One region of the Scytonema sp. PCC 10023 genome, then DNA from elsewhere that is predicted to be linked to it. Evidence: riboswitches for the same ligand, from Rfam matches in the RefSeq annotation. Region 1 holds a riboswitch; the other holds the start of a gene.
What was found. Region 1 has a riboswitch for cobalamin ahead of ACM0OZ_RS19130 (DUF1636 family protein). Riboswitches for the same ligand answer to the same signal wherever they lie in the genome.
Positions count from the first base shown of each region.

Region 2: linked by a shared signal. The riboswitch ahead of cobG (precorrin-3B synthase) and the one ahead of ACM0OZ_RS19130 (DUF1636 family protein) in region 1 are both predicted to bind cobalamin.

Region 1 is NZ_CAWUDP010000030.1:15,227-22,061, forward strand. Features, by position in the region: gene ACM0OZ_RS19115 (hypothetical protein) at 77-490, shown strand; gene ACM0OZ_RS19120 (cupin domain-containing protein) at 514-1,020, shown strand; gene petJ (cytochrome c6 PetJ) at 1,609-1,944, opposite strand; cobalamin riboswitch at 2,338-2,481, shown strand; gene ACM0OZ_RS19130 (DUF1636 family protein) at 2,504-2,905, shown strand; gene ACM0OZ_RS19135 (hypothetical protein) at 3,193-3,459, shown strand; gene ACM0OZ_RS19140 (hypothetical protein) at 3,555-3,860, opposite strand; gene ACM0OZ_RS19145 (hypothetical protein) at 3,900-4,505, opposite strand; gene ACM0OZ_RS19150 (radical SAM protein) at 4,565-5,347, opposite strand; gene ACM0OZ_RS19155 (RNA-guided endonuclease InsQ/TnpB family protein) at 5,491-6,420, shown strand; gene ACM0OZ_RS19160 (RNA-guided endonuclease TnpB family protein) at 6,315-6,680, shown strand; gene ACM0OZ_RS19165 (NACHT domain-containing protein) at 6,700-6,835, opposite strand, start outside.
Region 2 is NZ_CAWUDP010000010.1:39,911-46,745, reverse strand. Features, by position in the region: gene cobJ (precorrin-3B C(17)-methyltransferase) at 1-818, opposite strand, end outside; gene ACM0OZ_RS08535 (precorrin-2 C(20)-methyltransferase) at 958-1,662, opposite strand; gene ACM0OZ_RS08530 (precorrin-8X methylmutase) at 1,659-2,288, opposite strand; gene cobG (precorrin-3B synthase) at 2,302-3,927, opposite strand; cobalamin riboswitch at 3,976-4,139, opposite strand; gene ACM0OZ_RS08520 (RNA-guided endonuclease TnpB family protein) at 4,153-4,506, opposite strand; gene cbiE (precorrin-6y C5,15-methyltransferase (decarboxylating) subunit CbiE) at 4,517-5,725, shown strand; gene ACM0OZ_RS08510 (restriction endonuclease) at 6,000-6,835, shown strand, end outside.

The sequences.
Region 1 (6,835 bases):
TATAGCGGTTCTCGTTTGAATGAAATACAAATTTATCTGTTCCCTCTGGAGAGCAAAGATTAGAAGCGAGCTTCCGATGCTAAAACAAACCAAAGATACGGAAAGCGATTTGAGTCAAAAGGCAATTAGCCTTGCCCAATCGTTTCTCCAAGCAATTAAGCGGCGAGAGATGGAGTTAGCACAGAGTTTTTTAGCTCCCGAATTTCGCATCATTGTCCCGGGTGGTATCACCTTCCGCACATTATCTGAACACGTTGCTTGGGCAAAAAGTCATTACAGTCGAGTAACCACAGCTTACCAGTATTTCGATGCAGCTTTCACCCCGCAAGGTATTGCCGTCTACTGCGTCGGTACACTAACGGGTGAGTATCCGGATGGCACCACATTTTCAAGCATCCGATTTATCGATCGCTTAGTTGTATCTGACTCAAAACTAGTCGAACTACAAATCTGGAATGATATCGATACTTTCTTGAAAACAAAGTCCTAAGATTCACAGGGACTGACAAAAAAATGAGGGGCAAAGCAATGACAAACAAAACTTCTGCATTGATTGCCAAAGGAAAAGGTTCAAGCCTTTGGTGGGGTGACATTCTCGTTACGTTCAAAGTCACGAGCAAAGACACAGGTGGAGCGTTCAGTGTCATGGAAGACATCGTTCCGCCCTACTATTCAACGCCCTTGCACGTTCACAGCTTAGAAGACGAACGTGTCTACATTGCTGCGGGTGATTTCAAATTTCAAGTCGGGGAAGAAATTTTCCACGCCACTACAGGTGACTACGTGAATATGCCCAGAGGGCTATATCACAACTTTGAGAACACCGGCGACACGAAAGGCATTCTCTTGGTGACATTCTCACCGTCAGGTATCGAAAATATGTTCGACGAAATGGGTCGTCCGGTAACTGACCCAAACACACCACCGCCCCCATATACACCGGAAGAGATGAAAAATATTGTCGGCATTGCATCACGTTACGGCGTGACCATCAAGCCACCAACACCACGTGCATCTTGAAACTAGTGGTGCATGGTAGAAATAACTCGATGGTAAAAAAATAGCAGTAGGTAAAGCATCTGCCCTACCTACTATTTGCTGAACATTGACGTACTCCCTGGCATAAATGCACGCTTGTTTCTTAAAAGTTGTTCCACAGCTTAGCTATTGCCGTGCTGTTACACCTTTGTTCCTGTTTCTTAGACTCTTAACTAGAGCAGCCTTTTGACTTACTCCCCGCCAGACCCTCCGGGTTCGCCAGTCGCCTGCGCAGGGAAACCCTCCCGCAGCGCTGGTCTCACCGTCTCAACAGGTATTTTGGTTTTACATCTAAGAGGCGTCCCCCCTCAGATGGGTCTAAAGATTTAGTTTATTTGTCTTTTTCCCAGAAGCCAGTGTCATTATCGGTTCGCTGGGCATGGAAGCGGAAGACTTTCCTACAATGGTTTCGCGTTGTAACGCGTTATATCTACTATGACACAATCGTGCTTTGCAAAAGTTCCGGAATAAAGAAACAACAGGTTAAAACCTGTTGAGTCGGATTTCATCCCCTGCTTAAAAGCGAGGGGTTCTCACCCTCCCACTATGCTTTGATAGCCTTATTTTGCTTTACTTCCAGCTTTTATCGGCTTTTCCCAGCACATATGTAGCTACGTCTTCAATTTGCTCGGGTTTTAAACGACCTTTGAAAGCGGGCATGGCATTTTTACCATTTGTCACTTGAGCTATAATTGCTTCCTCAGAGTACATGCCATACTTTTCCAAAGCCTCCTTTGTCAGGTTCTTGTTAGCTTGAACCAAATTCTTTCCAGCCGCATGACAAGAAGCGCAATTGGCAGAGAAGACTTTCGCTCCTTTAACAGCATCTGCAGCAAAAGCTGGACGATTGAAGGCAAAGGTAAAAATTGTTATGACCAACAACAATACTAAAAAAATCTTTTTCATCGCGTGTTCCCTCTATGAATCGACGCATTCTAGAGAATTTCCTCCATAATTCTCTTGTTCACACCGCTTGTCGTCAAAAGACAGGCTGTCAAACCTCTTGACTCACGGGGGAAGGAAAGCAAAGGACAAAGGTTAAGAAGAACGCAGAACACAGAACACAGTAATCAGAATATCCAAAACGAGTGAATCCGGGGGAAATAAGTGCGGAAAAACTTTCTTGGTCTCCACGGAGCCGGGGGCTGTGTTACCAACACTCAGTACAGACGCGCTCTATGGGCGTCTCTACTCTTAATTCATGCTCGAAAAGCGCGTTTAATATTCTGACTCCTGAGTTCTGATTCCTGAGTTCTTTCTTGGTAAAAGGTTTTTCCTTCGACAATTGCTTAAATGCTATATGATCACAAGGTAAACGGTTCTGATGGGGATCAGCCATCAGAGGTAACGGGGAAAGTCTGGTGTAAGTCCGGCGCTGTCCCGCAGCTGTAATCAAGGGTTTCCTTGTCAGTCAGAATACCCGCCGACTAGTTAACTTCTGCTTTAGCACGTCTACGAGGTTTGGATGAAAGCGCAACATCATTTATTTGTCTGCACCAGTTGCTCAAGTGTGTGGAAAGATGGAAAACGTGTCGGTGAAAGTGGTGGCGAAACATTATTCAAGCGATTGCAACAACAGTATCAAGACTGGAAGTTGCATGAAGAATTTGCTATTCAACCAGTAGAATGCATGAGTGCTTGCGATCGCTCTTGTACAATTTCTTTTGCATCTGTTGGTAAATATACTTACCTTTTTGGTGATTTGTCGCCAGATTTGTCACCCTCACAAATAGCCGGGGTGTTAGAGTGTGCTAGTAAGTATTACACTCACCCTCAAGGATTGTTACCCTGGGCAGAAAGACCAGAACCGCTTAAAAAAGGAATCTTAGCAAAAATTCCTCCTTTGTCTGCCAACAAGGGAGAATAATAGTAGGCGTGATATCATCTCCGGTTGCTTACCCATAATTCCCACGCTGACTGCACCCCACCCCTTACCCCTCCCCGCAAGCGGGGAGGGGAGACTTTGACGTAAGTCAAAGGCGGGGTGGGGTTCTTGGGGAATTAAGGGTCATTAGCCGAACATGATATAAGGATGTAGGATGTGAAAGACGCACACATCACCCCCGTTTTCATCTAATTGTTGTTGTGGTAGACATGAAGTGTCCCCAACCTATCTACAATTAATAAAGTCGTTTGAATCCCAGGGGTAGAAACATGAGAGTTTGGCTAGCCTGCTTTTTGGTGCTGTTTGCCCTAGCGGAACTGTTTGATTGGGTAAAAGAATTCACCCTACCACTTCCGATATATATATTAGGTGGGGCGTTTCTGGCTGTTGCTTCCAACTACGATAAGCTTTTTGGCTCCTACTTGAGTAATGCAACGAGTGAAGCAACATTGGAACAACCCCTGCTTGATGATTCACCTTCCTTCACAATTTCGCGTTCTGTTAAAGAATCTCAAAAATCTGAAATAAAAAGTTAACCTATTTCTTGTGGGACAGAAGTCTTCACCTATTTTGTAGATGAAAGAGGGCTTTCTAGACCAACCCCACAAGAGCTATTTCTAAACTGAGCATATTATCGAAATCCTTGAAAAGAAAACAATAAAGAACAACCTCCATTCAATAAAGCGGTAATAACCGCACCAATAATCACTCCTTTCATTAAGCCATTTTGCCGCCGTCTTTTTAGCCAAAGAGTGACTGGAATGACATAGAGAAGTTGCCACAAGAAAAAGCCAAAACCCCCAATAATCAAAATTTGGGCACCGTAAATACCTCTAATAAAACTAAGTAAAACTATTGCTAGTATCGCTAAAATATGCATACCAATTAACAAGAGTATGCCTAAAAAAACACCTAAAATTTCATTTCTTTGTGACATAAATTGACACCCTAATAAGCGCAGACAAGCTGTATTCAATTAAATCAAACGATTATTAACTAAGTGATAGCCAGCGCTACCCTCGCGGTAAAACATATTGAAAGTATCAAAGGGAATAATCCTACCATCGGGGTGGACAATATGAATACAGGAACGCTTCACTGAACGAACATCAAAGTTAAAAGGGTCAAGAAACTGGACAATCATCACCCGAAAGATATTGGAATAGCTAATACCTTGAGGGACGGGAACCATTGGCAAACAACATAACAACTGCTTTAATGAAGTTGCTGCCGAACTGGGTGAATGACTCGTAGAAAATAGCTGAAAAATGTGGCGCTTTAGTTCTTCATTTTGCTCGTAAAGTACGCTGTTGGGCATAATTTTTACAAACGTATCTGGATTGATTAACCCAGTCAGCGGTATCACTTTACCGTTGAGTTTCAGCGCGTACGCCATTGCTAAGCAGTCGGGATGGCAAGGAACTGGGAGAATATCTTCTGGTTTAAAGTAAGGACTTTGTTGTAAAATTGCCCTGCGAACTTCTGTTAGAGTATATCTGTCTCGCTTGGGATTAAATCCCTCTAACCGTCCAGCAGCTTGGATGGGTTGAAACGTGACACCGCGTACGCATCGCTGTTGCAATGCATACTCAAGAATTTTGCCGATTTCGTGGTCATTTAGCCCTTTTTTTAGGGTGACGACTAAGGTTGTGGAGATATTGTGTTCATTGAGATTTGCGATTGCGCTCCGCGCAGTGCCCCTTGGGCAATCGCCTGTTCTCGAATAATGCGTAAATCTGCGCCACGCAATTCGCGTAAAGCTTCCGCCTCAAAGCTGTCAAATTGCAGGTAAACTTCAATTCCAGGCATATATTGGCTCAGGCGATCGCAAAAAGATTTCTCCTTTGCTATCCTCACGCCATTCGTATTAATCATCAAATGCTGAATTGGCTTGCTTTTGGCAATATCCATGATTTGAAAAAACTCTGGGTGAAGTGTTGGTTCACCGCCACTGAGTTGTACAACCTGCGGTTCACCCTCATTCGCCACCACCGCATCAATCATTCTTTCAATTTCTGCTAAACTGCGGTGACGGCGGGGTTGATGCGAAATTGCGGAAACTTCTTCTGCACCAGAGTCAGCGTAGCAAATGGGACAGGAAAGATTGCACCTATCTGTCACTTCTATTAAAGTTAAGCAGCTATGTTGTTCATGATCTGGGCAAAGCCCGCAATCATAAGGACAGCCATATTTTATCGGTGTATTAAACCTCAAAGGCATATCCCCTGGTTTGATAAATTCCAGAGATTGTTTATAGTATTCGATATCGTCGGCAATCAAAACCTCTTCTCGTCCGTGGGTGGGACAGTGTTTCACCAAGTAGACGCAACCGTCCTGAAAAATAATTTTTGCTTCTACTTTGACGAGGCACTGCGAGCAAACGCTATTCGTGAGCGCATAAAAAAGGTAGTTGCGAGTGGGCATAGTTAAAGAATTTTATTTTTTATCTTATATTGGGAAGCTCGTAGCTCATATCATCGAAAATTTTGGGTAGAAACCCCGTCCTTCTAGGACGGCTTTACAGAAAACGTGCCAAAATGTGAAACATGGAAAATTAAAAGCAAAGCATGGAAAAAGCCTACCGCTATCGTTTTTACCCAACTATCGAGCAAGAAACTCTCTTGCGTCGAACAATTGGTTGTGTGCGGTTGGTTTTTAACAAAGCTTTGGCAGCAAGAACCGAAGCCTGGTATGAAAGACAAGAACGTGTTGATTACGTTCAGACTTCTGCTTTGCTTACGTTGTGGAAAAAAGAAGAGAATCTCCAGTTTTTGAATGAAGTAAGTTGCGTACCATTGCAGCAAACTTTGAGACACCTGCAATCTGCCTTTGCTAACTTTTTTGTTGGTAGAGCCAAATACCCTAACTTCAAGAAAAAGCGCAATGGTGGTAGTGCAGAGTTCACGAAGTCCGCATTTAAATGGAAAAACGGACAAGTCTATCTGGCAAAGTGTTCTGAACCATTGCCAGTCAGGTGGTCGAGAAATCTTCCCGACGGTTGTGAACCCACAACTATTACGGTGAAGCTCGAACCTTCTGGGCGTTGGTTTGTTAGTTTGCGGATTGATTCGCCGGCTGATGAAAGATTGCAGCCAGTTGACAAGTCTGTGGGATTGGATGTTGGAATAAGTAGCCTTGTGACCTTGAGCACAGGTGAGAAGATTGCTAACCCCAAGGGTTTTGATAAGCACTACCACAAACTTAGGAAAGCGCAAAAAACTCTTACAAGACGTAAGAAGGACTCTCGAAACCGAGACAAAGCTAGACTTAAAGTTGCCCGAATTCAAGCCAAGATTTCTGACGGACGAATTGACCATTTGCACAAGCTGACAACTCGACTGGTACGTGAAAACCAAACGATAGTAGTTGAGGAGCAAGGCTCGTTAAAAATATGGTCAAAAACCCGAAACTTGCCCGTGCTATCAGTGATGCTAGCTGGGGTGAGTTTGTTAGACAGTTGGAATACAAAGCCAGATGGTATGGTCGGATCTTGGTAAAAATTGACCGCTGGTTTCCCAGTTCTAAACGCTGTGGAAGTTGCGGTCACATTGTTGAACGTTTGCCGTTGAGTGTACGGGAGTGGAACTGCCCCAACTGCGGGACGCACCATGACCGGGACATCAACGCAGCACAAAACATTTTGGCGGTGGGACACACCGTTACAGTCTGTGGAGCGAGTGTAAGACCTGATGGGCATAAGTCCAAAGGGCAACTGCGAAAAATCGGAAACGAAAGGAAACAGAAACCCAGGTCGTAAGTCTTGGGAATCACTGCTCTTATAGGACGGTGAGGATGTCAAAAAGCTTATAACGCTCTCTTGGTAAAAAAGCTTGATAGCGGTGAATCAGGGCAATAATCGTTAACAGCAGTGGATTTCGTGCCAGCAGTTGAATTCTGTCATTCTCCGAAAGT
Region 2 (6,835 bases), on a different contig from region 1:
ATTGCTTGTAAAGCTGGATTGGCAGCATCAAGGGTGCTGGCGAAGACTCCGGCAACGGATGCTGGGGCTAACTCAGCATCAGCTAGCATTTGCTGCACAAGGGCGATTTCCTCAGAACCCCACCCCCTGCCCCTCCCCGCAAGCGAGGAGGGGTGCCCGATAGGGCGGGGTGAGGTGCAACTGACTCCAATTGCCACGGTTGCTGGGTGATAGACGAGGCGGGTTGAGATGGAAACGACTGGCTTTTCTGTAATTTGTATGACTCTTTCTGCATCTTGGTCGATAGGTAACGAACTATTCCTCAACCAAGGTGCATCACCCTCCAACCTCACGGAATGTCCCGCCAACAAGTCGGACATGAAAGATTTGGCGTATTCGGGGTTCGCCAGGCGGTAGCCTGCTGGGGGGTCTTCTAGTGCGATGCCAAATCGGATGTCACCTGTAGTTGTGATGGCAGGTTTGACACCCAGTACGCTAGCGATTTGGCGTGCCAGAGAATTTACACCATTGAGTCCGCCTAAAAGTGGCACGACTGCACTACCATCTTCGGCAACAGCTAGAACTGGGGGTTCCTGTCGCTTGTTGGCAAGCAGTGGCGCGAGGGTTCGGATCAGGATACCTGTAGCACAAATGCCAATGATGGGTGTTCCATTGGCGAACAACTCCCGTAGTGTCGTTCCAAACTCAGTAAAAGTGACATCCACATCAGAAGTACGACCTGCCAGCCCGTATAACTGCGCTCCTGGAAGAACACTGATAATTTTTTTGGCTACAGGGATGCTGTTAGCACCCAACAGCACGATAACAGCAGGTGTCATAACAATTCAAAATTCAAAATTATAAATTCAAAATTAATACCCTATACCCCTTTCAGGGGAATTCAAAATTCTTTTTTTGTAGAGTGCGTGCCGATAGCGCATACTTTGAATTTTGAATTCAAAAACGTCATTTTTGGCATCATAAATGACTCTTACTCGGCACCAGAACCATCGAAAAGTAAGGCACTTGGGCTGGATCTACGTCATCCAAAGGTATGGTTCGCTGGTTTGCCATCGTCCCTCGCTCAATGTAACGCGCCCTTGAGGCAAGCCCTAATTTATACAGCGCGTCAGATACTTTCGTGAAATGCCGCTGCAGTTTGATAATGGCGGCAGCATCAGCATTTAACAATTGTGCTTCTAGGACTTCGGCTGGTAGGGTGGCTGGCAGTACGCTGAAAATATCGTTTCGGTAACTCAGGGGGACTCCTAATGCTGAAGCACATCCCATCGGTGAAGAAACCCCTGGCACGACTTCTGTTTCAAACTGGTCAGACAGCCGTGTGAATACGTACATGAACGAGCCGTAAAATAATGGATCGCCCTCGCACAGGACTACCACATCCCGTCCGGCGGCAAGATGTTCGGCAATAGGCGTGACAACCTGGTCATAAACCGGTTGTGCTGCATACGGATCAAGCGCACGCGGGAGATGATATTTTACCTCGATTTGATTACCAGGGAGATATTGGGCTACGATACCTCTAGCAATACTCTCTTTATCTTCTGCGGATTGATAAGCAACCACTGGGCAAGAACGTAGTAACCGCAGTGCTTTCAGTGTTAAAAGTTCCGGATCACCCGGACCGACTCCAACTCCATAAAGACGACCTTTCGCCATCATTCTTCCTCCGTCGCTAAGGCGTTAACTGCGGCAGCGGTAATGGCACTTCCACCCCGCCGACCATGCAATGTTATAAATGGGACACCACGACTATCTGCTGCCAGTGCGGCTTTCGATTCTGCTGCCCCCACAAATCCTACTGGAAACCCTAGAATGAGCGCTGGTTTTGGTGCCCCGGCATCCAGCATTTCCAGCAACCGAAACAAGGCAGTCGGTGCATTGCCAATTGCCACCACTGCGCCTTCTAACTTTGGTAGCCACAATTCCAAGGCAGCGGCAGAACGCGTGGTTCCCAGTTTTTGGGCAAGTTCTGGCACTTCTGGATCATTGAGGGTGCAAATGACCCCATTGTCTGCTGGCAGTCGCCGCCGCGTAATTCCTTCTGCCACCATCCGGCAATCACACAGAATTGGTGCCGCTGCTGCTAAAGCTGTACGCCCAGATACCACAGCTGTTGGTGCAGCTGCTATATCATCAACAATATCTGTCATGCCGCAAGCATGAATCAGACGCACGACAACCTTCGCGACATCCGGGGCAAGTACAGACAGATTTGCCTCTGAGCGAATAGTGGCAAAGGATTTGCGATATATTTCGTTACCATCTCGAATGTATTCAATAGTCATTTGTCATTTGTCCCTAGTGCCTCACATCCCCTTGCTCAAACAACCGTTGTAAATCTTCAATAGCATATCGGTTCGCAAATTCCCCAAATGATTCATTGGGAGTAGCACGTTTTGCCATATAGATTTGCAGCATCCGTTCTAGCAATAGGCATAATTCTGCAAACGATACCAAACTGTAAAGTTCTCGTCCAAATTTCTCATTGCTGTCACCATCACCCACGTAGATTTTATAACCTTCCACCGTTTTCCCCTCCTGCTCAATACTGACACCAAGGAGGGCGATATCGCTTCTGCTGTGCTGGGCACAGGATTTTTCGCAACCTGTGAAGTGAATGTTGACTGGTTGGTCGAGAGTGAGGCAACTATCCAGATAGTTAGCTAATGCCAAGGCGTGACCTTTGGTATCTGTTGCTGAAGACGCACATCCCGTATTGCCAGCACAGGCGACTAAGGCGCTGCGAATGTTGGTTGCAGACCAATGCAATCCTAAGTTTTCGATTTGACTTTGTGCTTGAGGAACCGACTGATGGGGAATATCTGATATGAGAAGGTTTTGCCAAGGCGTCAGCCGAAGAGTACCAGTGCCATATGTTTCCGCAATATCCGCTAGACCACGCATTTGCCAAGTTTCCAATTTACCAACGGGTAGCACAACACCGATGTAAGATAGCCCTTTCTGTCGTTGGGGATGGACACCTATATGTTGGTATCTGGTAGAGACGTTGCATCTGAGAGTTCTACATCTGTCCACGTCATACCGAGTTGCGTTCATAGGTATCACCTCACCCCTGCCCCTCTCCTTGCCAAGGAGAGGGGTGCCCGGAGGGCGGGGTGAGGTTTTTGAACGCAACTTAGTATCACTCCATACTGGAGAAAACTGCCGCAATCGATAAGGAAGATGATGCTCAACTTCTTGGAAAAATCTTTCAATGCCTAAGTCGTTCAAAACCTGCCAGAGACGCGACTGGCGCGATTTGCGATGGGGAATTATCTTCTCACTCCCTACTGCCAAATGCTGCAAATAAACTTTCGCCAATCCAGCCACGACTTCTAGACATTCCTCTGGTTTCAGGAGAATGCCTGTATCAATGAATGGTTCAACCTGCGATACACCTAAATTCAACTTGAGGTGGAAGTAAGCTTTTGTACCAACTACGGCAGCGGTTAGGGCGATATCATTGAGGCGATCGCCTATCGACACAGAACCACCACCATCAAAAGCAACGCTAAATTTTGGTGAAAGTGGTGCTAGCTCCGCGTGAGTAGCAATATAATTGTCTAATTCGCGGATGAACGGTCGAGTATCAATTAATTCGTATGGGTCAATGCCTGCTGTAGGACTACCCATGATATTACGCAGATGGTCAACCTCTGGGAGACTTGAGGCTATGCCAATTTCCTGCAAGACTCTCAAAACATCAGCGGTCATTTCCTTGCGGATTTCACGGACTTGGAGGTTGGCGCGATTGGTAATATGAACATAGCCAGTTCCAAACTCGTCAGCTAAGTCAGCTATCACACGACACTGCTGGCTAGCGAGTATTCCTCCAGGTATGCGGATGCGAGATAATATACCGTCCCGCGCGGACGTTCCATAAAAAAGACCAGGACAACTAACAAAATCACACGGTAATGACACGCCTGCAACTCCTTCCCTGTGCGACGCAGGGAGCAGATAAGAACTGTGTCCGGAAGACACCCTTAGAGTTGGCATTCTGACTTACAAAGTCTAAAGTTATAACTTTTGACTTGATTACAGCTGCGGCACAGTCCCGGAATTTCACCGGACTTTCCCCACTCCAAGTGTGTGTAGTTTAGCATGAGTTGACAACTCCTCGGGCTAAAGCCTTTGAGGATTCTTCCTTCATCCAAGATTGCCTCTAAAAGCAGTGCCTTTAGATGGTCTTACACGTTGTCCAGAAGCAGTAGCGAGATGCCCTCCCGCCAAAAGCCGTAAACCTTCATCTCTAATATTTCTAGCTGCGTTCAAATCCCTATCGTGTAATGTTTGACATTTAGGACACTGCCAGCTACGAATATCCAAACTTAGGTTATCTACTTGATGTAGGCAGTTACTACAGATCTTTGAACTGGGAAAGAATCTATCTACTTCAATGTAGGTTTTTCCTTGCCATTGTGCCTTATACTTCAACATGGTGCAGAATTGACCCCACCCAGCATCACTGATTGATTTTGCTAGTTTGTGGTTTTTGACCATATTCTTATAAATGCACAACAAATGGTTATCAGTGGTCGGTATTGGTGAGGATGGGCTATCGGGATTGAGTTTGATCGCCTGTTGTCTCGTTGAGCGTGCAGAAGCGATCGTCGGGGGAAAACGCCATCTCGCCATGCTACCACCAGACGACCCGCGCGAGAAACTCATCTGGACTTCCCCCATCAGTGATTCGATAGAAGAAATTCTCCGTCGCCGGGGTCAGTCTGTCTGCGTATTGGCAAGTGGTGACCCCATGTGCTTTGGTATCGGTGTCACCCTCTCCCGCAAGATTCCCATTTCTGAGATGACCATCATCCCCGCACCGTCATCGTTCAGTCTCGCCTGTGCCAGATTGGGATGGTCACTTACCGAAGTCGAGACATTAAGCTTAAACGGTCGTCCCCCTGCTCTCATTCAAGCCGCTATCTACCCGAAAGCGCGTCTATTAATATTAAGTGAAGGGAAGGAAACCCCGGGAATTGTTGCTGATATCTTGACAAAGCGCGGTTTTAGTGGTAGTAAAATTACAGTTCTTGAACACATGGGCGGTTCTCAGGAACGAATTATCGAAGGCACAGCCGCGTCATGGACGACAACAGAACTGGCAGATTTAAACACCATCGCTGTAGAGTGTATTGCTGATCCTGGAGTCGTACCGTTACCTCGGCTAGCAGGATTGCCGGATGATGCTTATCACCATGATGGACAGCTAACTAAGCGTGAAGTGCGGGCAATAACACTATCGGCTTTGGCTCCCACACCGGGACAGTTATTGTGGGATGTGGGCGCTGGGTGTGGTTCGATTGGTATTGAGTGGATGCGGAGTCATCCTCGATGTCGGGCGATCGCCATTGAGCAAAACTCCACCCGACTCCAATATATTGCTGACAACGCCGCCGCCCTTGGTACACCTTATTTACAAATTGTTGCAGGCAAAGCTCCCGCTGCACTGAAAGATTTGCCTCAACCAGACGCCATTTTTGTCGGCGGTGGTGCAACGACAGAAGGTTTGTTTGAGGTTTGTTGGGAAGCTTTGCCTCCGGGTGGGCGTTTTGTTGCCAATGCAGTTACGGTTGAAAGTGAACAGAAGCTGTTGCAATGGCATAACCAGGTAGGCGGGGAGTTGATTCGCGTTGCTGTGCAACGGGCTGCTCCTATTGGTGGATTTTTAGGGTGGAAGCCGATGGTGCCGGTGACGCAGTGGGTGGTGGTGAAGTAGTTGGAAGCGAATATTCTTTTGAGTTATGTATCAGGAGGACAATGCTTGATTTGGATTGCATTGTCCTCCTGGTCAAGCGGCTTTATTTTAGACGTTGTTGCACAGAATAATACACAGAAACTGAGTGCAAGATATGCTGATATAAAAGGTTAAGGAAGAAATTGCCCTATATTATCTAAAAAAATACTGAAATTGCTTGTTTATCCTTGCTAGAGAGGGGTATATAGGGAAGAATTCCATTTAATAACAAACTATAAGCGAAAAATTTTACAATATGACTGCTGATTCAACAGAATTTGAACAACAGATTAAAAGAATACATGATCTTATCGAACAGCCCGGTTCGGTAGTCACTTGGAATGATCACTTACCCGATCCAGATAACCCTGATCAACTAAGACAGATTGATATCTCAATCAAAAGAGATGGAAAGTTAACACTTGTCGAGTGCCGCATTCACAAGAAAAAGCAGGATGTTAAATGGATTGAAGAACTTATTGGGCGGAAAGTAAGCCTCCGAGCAGATGCATTAATTGCGGTTTCCGCTTCAGGTTTCACAAAGTTAGCAATCAGAAAAGCAGAAGCACACAGTATTTTTTTACGTGATTTATTAACCCTAACTGATGAAGAGATTCGGCAGTGGGGGAATAAAGCAAAAATATGGGCGAATTACCTTAAATTTGAGAATCCAAAAATTATTTGTGTATTTCACAACCTCCCAAAAGATAGAAGCAATTTACAGAGTGCATTTATAGAGCTACTTACAAAAAAGGATTTAATTTACCTCATTTTTGATAAAGTTTCTAAACAGATTGATAGTATTACAATTCCGTACAATGGAGCACTTCTACAAAGCCAACTTGATATTACTGGTCTTAATTTAGCAGGACATAGTGTTAGTAAAATTAAATTTTCATCAGAAATTCTACTTATCACAAAAGAAATACTAGCACCCTATGTTCTTGTTTATGGCTCTCCTAATATACCTTCCGACAAAAGGGAGATTAAACTTGAAAAGGTTGATTTGGGCAAAAGTCAAATTACTCAAACTTCCAATAAAGCATCAATAGTACTTGATATTTCTAATATTGAAACTCTACCAAAATCGCA